DNA from 3 places in the Vibrio sp. Vb0349 genome. Region 1 is predicted to be linked to each of the others. Evidence: predicted binding sites of a transcription regulator. Region 1 holds the regulator's gene; each other region holds the start of a gene.
What was found. The regulator PurR, encoded in region 1, represses purine synthesis genes. The targets are predictions, from matches to a motif close to TNANGNAAACGTTTNCNTNA.
Positions count from the first base shown of each region.

Region 2: purT (formate-dependent phosphoribosylglycinamide formyltransferase) is a predicted target of PurR. The motif match lies at 1,303-1,322, and genes of this name have one in related genera.
Region 3: purL (phosphoribosylformylglycinamidine synthase) is a predicted target of PurR. The motif match lies at 1,325-1,344, and genes of this name have one in related genera.

Region 1 covers NZ_JAWOTS010000015.1:1,547-3,827, forward strand. Annotated here, with positions in the region: gene torD (molecular chaperone TorD) at 1-218, shown strand, start outside; gene purR (HTH-type transcriptional repressor PurR) at 686-1,690, shown strand; cyclic di-GMP riboswitch class I at 1,978-2,067, shown strand; gene R7Q47_RS15900 (TfoX/Sxy family DNA transformation protein) at 2,184-2,281, shown strand, end outside.
Region 2 covers NZ_JAWOTS010000002.1:259,390-261,670, forward strand. Annotated here, with positions in the region: gene purT (formate-dependent phosphoribosylglycinamide formyltransferase) at 62-1,237, opposite strand; gene cdd (cytidine deaminase) at 1,381-2,268, opposite strand.
Region 3 covers NZ_JAWOTS010000016.1:20,008-22,288, forward strand. Annotated here, with positions in the region: gene purL (phosphoribosylformylglycinamidine synthase) at 1-1,183, opposite strand, end outside; gene mltF (membrane-bound lytic murein transglycosylase MltF) at 1,483-2,281, shown strand, end outside.

The DNA.
Region 1 (2,281 bases):
GGAACATGATTATCCGCTCAAACGAGCTTGAACAAGAAAAACACATGGAAGAAGCCTTCGTTAAACAAAACGACTTTATCCAGCAACAATTGATGTCTTGGTTACCTCAGTTTTCAGACAAATGTAAAAAATTCGATGAATTTGGATTTTACTCAAGTGTCGCGAAACTATTAGTTGCATTTTGTAAACTAGACAGCGCCTACCTTCTTGGTGAATAATTGCCGCCTATTTTTAGGGAGCCTGCCTATCGGGCTTCCTGTGTGCCTGAAAGTGACCGATTGTAAGTAACTTGGGTATAATATTCGTTTGCCTTAACTTAGCGCAAAGACGCTTGGTTATTTAGCAGTCAAAATGTGACTTCAAATACACAAATCTCTTGCTGAAAACATTGCTAGTCAGTCCACATAGGGCTAAAATGTGAGCGCAAACGATTAAATATGATTTATATGTAAACCGCTGAAATATAGCGGTTTTTGTGTTTTCTTAACAGGTTGATGGCAATTTCTCATCAGATAGAAAAAGATAAAATTCATCGACCGATGCTGCTACGCACCCTTTTGTCGCACTTGGATCAACCGCTGCCGAGACACTTAGCGCCAATTTTAGATTGCTAGGTGTGAAACCATTAGAGCATCAGGTACATCCAATACGACATATTTCAGTAGCTCGATACAGGACACCATTTATGGCCACGATAAAAGACGTTGCTCGCTTAGCCGGCGTTTCCACTACGACAGTTTCGCACGTTATCAATAAAACGCGTTTCGTTGCAGAAGCAACGCAAGAAAAAGTAATGAAAGCCGTTGACGAGCTGAATTACGCGCCAAGTGCCGTTGCACGCAGCCTAAAATGCAACTCAACTCGTACTATTGGCATGTTAGTAACGCAGTCAACCAACCTATTCTTCTCAGAAGTGATTGACGGGGTTGAGAGCTACTGTTACCGCCAAGGCTATACTCTGATTTTATGTAACACAGGCGGGATTTACGAAAAACAACGCGATTACATTCGTATGCTGGCTGAAAAGCGCGTTGATGGCATCCTAGTGATGTGTTCTGACTTAACCGAAGAACTAAAAGAGATGCTTGACCGTCATGCGGACATTCCTAAAGTGGTCATGGATTGGGGCCCAGAGAGCTCGCAAGCAGACAAAATCATGGATAACTCAGAAGAAGGTGGCTACATTGCGACCAAACATCTGATTGACAATGGTCATACGGATATCGCTTGTCTAAGCGGTCATTTTGAAAAGCTTGCTTGCCAAGAGCGCATTGCAGGTTTCCGTCGCGCAATGAGCGAAGCGAACCTAGCTGTAAATGAAGACTGGATCCTTGAAGGTAACTTTGAATGTGATACGGCCGTATTAGTTGCAGATAAAATTACCGCAATGGACAAGCGCCCGACGGCGGTATTCTGTTTTAACGACACAATGGCTCTAGGCCTAATGAGCCGCTTGCAACAAAACGGGATCAAAATTCCTGAAGATATTTCAGTGATCGGCTACGACAACATCGAGCTTGCAGAATACTTCTCTCCACCGCTAACGACTATCCACCAACCTAAACGTCGTGTTGGTAAAAATGCATTCGAAATTCTACTTGAGCGTATCAAAGATAAAGAACACGAAAAACGAATTTTCGAAATGCAACCTGAGCTTGTAATTCGAAATACTGTGAAAAAAATGAACTAAATTTTACTGTATTTAACCGTGTTAAATAAGCGCTCTACAGGGGCGCTTATTTTTTTGGGAAAATTAAGCATTCTCTAATACTTCACACCGCTCTAATAACAATTGACTAACGTTAACTCCCTGTTTTATATAAATGTAATATATATTAAGAACTCCTTTTCAAAGGCCAATTTGCACCTTTCCATATGCAAAATAGAGCATTCAATCTATCATTTTTATTGAACCAAAATCACACTTTTAACGCTAAACCGTGATGTTAATTCAATATAAGAAGTATGCTCATTGTGTCACGCACAGGGCAAACCATTCGAAAGAGTGGGACGCAAAGCCTCCGGCCTGAACCATATTACGATATGGAAGGTAGCGGGGTTACCGATGGCAAGTGTGTAAGCAATGACTTTACTCTGTAATGACATTGTTTTTACGCATGTTTGCTACTCTCTCGGACCTGACTTTTGGTGGCGTAATATTAATTACACCGAGATAACAAAACATGGATAAACCGATACTCAAAGACTCTATGAAGCTATTTGAGGCACTTGGTAATATCAAGTCGCGCTCAATGTTTGGTGGCTTCGGACTATTCGCTGA
Region 2 (2,281 bases), on a different contig from region 1:
TTTGGAACACGAAATAGCGCAGCAATTTGAGCTGCGCTATTTTTGTATGAGTGGTTCGTATTTAATAAATGATATTCACTTTTGAAGCACTTTCAACAGCATCTTGAACGGCTTCTTCGGTGGTTTTTCGTCGCGTAAGGACAACACCTAAACGGCGGCGGCCATCGATTTCTGGCTTACCGAATAGACGAACTTGTGTTTGAGGTTGAGCTAAAGCTTTGCTTAGGTTTTCAAAGCGAATGTTTGTGGAAGTTCCTTGTCCAAGAATAACAGCAGACGCAGATGGGCCATATTGCACAATATTATTAATTGGCATTCCGGTAAACGCGCGCACGTGGAGAGCAAACTCAGACATTTCCTGCGAAATCATTGTAACCATACCCGTATCGTGAGGGCGAGGAGAGACCTCATTGAAAATGACTTTATCGCCTTTGACAAACAGCTCTACACCAAAGATGCCGTAGCCACCGAGCGCGTTTACCACTTTCTCAGCCGTGTATTCAGCTGCTTTTACTGCGTTTTCTGACATAGCTTGCGGTTGCCATGATTCGCGGTAGTCGCCATCTTCCTGACGATGACCAATTGGAGCACAGAAATGCACACCGTCAACGGCTCTGATGGTCAATAAAGTGATTTCGTAATCGAAGTCGATAAAACCTTCCACGATAACGCGACCTGCACCCGTACGTCCGCCTTCCTGAGCGTAATCCCATGCTTTTGTAACGTCGTCTTCGGTCTTGATAACACTTTGCCCTTTACCGGAAGAGCTCATCACTGGCTTCACCACGCACGGAATACCCACATGTTCAACCGCGGCTTTGAAGTCTTCAAAGTTATCTGCAAAACGATAAGGTGAAGTCGTCAATTCCAGTTCTTCTGCTGCCAAACGTCGGATACCTTCACGATTCATTGTTAGCCTGGTTGCCTTAGCGGTTGGAACAACATTCAGTCCTTTTTCTTCAAGCTCTACCAGTTTGCCGGTTGCGATGGCTTCAATTTCTGGTACGACGTAAGTAGGTTGTTCCTTCGTAATAACTTCTTCTAAGGCGTTCCCATCTAACATGTCGATAACATAACTACGGTGAGCGACTTGCATCGCTGGAGCATTGGCATAGCGATCACAAGCAATCACTTCTAAACCAAGTCTCTGGCATTCAATGGCGACTTCTTTACCGAGTTCGCCAGAGCCTAAAAGTAATACACGGGTAGCATTTGCGCTAGTTGCAGTGCCAAACATAGTGTTCCCTTACAAAATAGAGTGATGAGACAGAAATTGCAGGAGATCATACTGAAGTTTTATGACAAAGCAAACGTTTGCTTTTGGTTTTTAGGTAATAAAAAAGCTCTACATGTTGTAGAGCTTTTTGTTGAATTTGTCGTTTATACGTTGACAAAACTAAGCGGAATATCTGGATTCAACGCTTCCAACGTTGATTGCGTATCGGCTAAATGACTGATCTTACCTTCTGAGTTCTCTACCAATGCAGCGGCTTTGATGCTGTCAAAGGTTTCACCCGCAAGTAAAACTTGGATTAGCGCAACTTGTAGCGGTGGCAAGCTAGGATTAAACGCTGCATTTTCTGCATAAGCGCCTTGGAATACACGACCGCTAGTCATCTCTAATGCTAAACCACTCAAGTTGTTGGTGTATGGAGAGTGGCTCATGTTCATCGCTTCAACTGCAGTTTGGATGAGTGCGTCTTCATCATCACATGAGAATTGGTGTTTAACTTCTGCCATTAAGCCGGACTCGATACCGAGATCATTTGGTCCAAAGGCTTCAGGCAGGTATTCATGAAGTGACTTTTCTTCGCGTTCTGGGAGCTGGATTTTAAGCTCGTTTGCGGTAGATAACTCATTCATGAACTGGCGGCAGTGACCACATGGGCTGAAGTTGATAGTGATATCCTTAACACCACGTTCGCCTTTCATCCAAGCATGGCTAATCGCAGACTGCTCTGCGTGAACCGTTTGACCCAACTGTACACCAAAGAATTCCATGTTGGCACCGAAGTAAAGGCGACCTGAAAGACCACGAACGATAGCGCCGACATAAAAGTCAGAAAGGGGAGCATAGGAGTACGCTGCGGCAAAAGGAAGTAGCGCAACACGAAGCTCTTTGTCTGATAGACCGGTAGCTGAAAGCAACTGCTCAAATTGTTGAACTGAAAGCGTAGCATCAAAATCATCAGCTTGGATGATAGGAGCAAGTTGTTTGGAAAGTGCTTCTGGAGCGCCTGCTAGCGCCTGTTCAATGCGACTTTTCATGTTGAATCCTTGT
Region 3 (2,281 bases), on a different contig from region 1:
TTTCTTCGTAAGTACGGAAGTAACCCAATAGATTTGGACGACCAAATTCGTTGTTGAATGCCGCGCCGCCAAGAGGACCTTCAAGCATGATGTCTAACGCATTCACAATACGACCCGGCTTGCCGAAGTCGGTTTCCCATGGCTGTTCAAAACCAGGAATACGTAAGTTAGAGGTTGTAAAACCAACCAGACCCGCTTTTGGCTTACCGCCGATACCCGTCGCGCCTTCGTCACGAATTTCACCGCCTGAGCCAGTCGATGCGCCCGGCCACGGAGAGATTGCCGTTGGGTGGTTGTGCGTTTCTACCTTCATCAAGATGTGCGTATCTTCATGGTGGTACGTGTATTGACGAGATTTAGGGTCAGGGAAGAAACGCCCCGCTTTAGAACCTGTCATAACGGCTGCGTTGTCTTTGTATGCAGACAGCACATAGTCAGGTGTCGTTTCAAAAGTGTTTTTGATCATTTTGAACAAAGACTTAGGTTGATCTACCCCGTCGATAGTCCAATCTGCGTTAAAAATTTTGTGGCGACAATGCTCTGAGTTCGCCTGAGCAAACATCATCAATTCAATGTCGTTTGGGTTACGCCCAAGCTTAGTAAAGTTCTCTACCAAGTAATCAATTTCATCTTCTGCGAGTGCCAAGCCAAGGGAAACGTTTGCCTCTTCAAGCGCAAGACGACCGCCAGCTAAGATATCAACATGTGCGACAGGCTTAGGCTCTGCAACAGTAAATAATGCTGATGCGGCTTCAAATTCTGTGAATACTGTTTCCATCATGCGGTCGTGAATTAACGCTTTAACAGCGTCAGCTTGAGCTTCTGATAGAACAACTGAAGATTCGACATAATAAGCCGTACCACGCTCTAGACGTTTCACTTTATCCAGACCACAGTTAACAGCGATATCGGTAGATTTAGAAGACCAAGGCGAGATAGTGCCAGGACGAGGCGTGACAAGAAGTAGAAGACCTTCAGGCTCATGCTCTTCGATGGTTGGGCCGTAAGTTAGTAACTTTTCAAGTTTTTCTAACTCTTGGTCATCAAGGTCTGACTTTAGATCGGCAAAGTGCATAAACTCGGCATAAATGCCAGTTACAGGCAGATCTTGTTCACGACAAAGTTCCAGTAGTTTATTAACACGAAACTCAGAAAGAGCTGGGGAGCCACGCAAAATTCTCATGTGCTTAGGTCTCTTATGCAATTGATTAAGGTGATATTGGAATAAATTCAGACACTTAAAATAAGCCCTGTCGAACCTATGCCGATTCCACCTCGTCATTGCGAGCGCATTATATAGTAATTGTTTTTGTGATGTAACACCAAAAGCAACCGTTTGCGTCATTTTTTTTGTCAAATTTGAATTACAACTAAAATGTCGATAAAACACACAATGTCACGTTATAAGTGTGTGATTCACTTTGCCCCATGAGCTCGCTTTGATATAAAGGCAAATAGAAATTTTCCAAGATGTACCTATTAATGCAAATAAGTCACTTCAACCGGCTCAAGCGCAGTGCTCTAATTTTAGTTTCTGTTCTTTTACTCTCTGCTTGCCAGATTGAGTCGGAGCCCAAAAGTGAATTTGAAAAAATTCAAGAACGTGGTGTGCTTCGTGTTGGCACGCTAAACAATCAGCTTTCCTACTACATAGGTCCCGATGGTCCCGCAGGGTTGGATTACGAATTGGCGCGTCAGTTTGCGGATCAGCTCGGCGTCAAACTCGAGATTAAACCAGCCTTTCGCCAGGCTGAGCTTTTTCCTGCTCTTAAGAAAGGAGATATCGATATCATCGCTACGGGTTTAAATCAAACGTCACAAGCAGTCAAACGATTTAGACCAGGCCCGGCCTATTATTATGTAAGCCAACAAGTGGTATATAAAAAAGGGCAACTTCGACCACGAGATATCGAACAACTCATTGAATACCAAGCCTCGAAAGACGACGAGTCCGACGAAGATACAAATGCAGGCGCTCAAACATTAAAGATCGTTGAACAATCGCAATATGTTCCGACCCTAACAGCGTTAAAGAAGCAGTATCCAGAACTTCAGTTTGAAATTGTTGGTGATGCTGACACGAGAGACTTACTCAAATACGTATCGACGGGTGAGTTACGTTTTACTGTGACTGATTCGGTGGAACTTTCCCTAGCTCAGCGCCTTTATCCCGACCTTGCGCTCGCGTTTGAACTTACAGAAGATCAACCAGTATCGTGGTTTACTCGACGCTCTGAGGACGAAAGTTTGTATGCGATGCTGATAGAGTTTTTCGGTAACA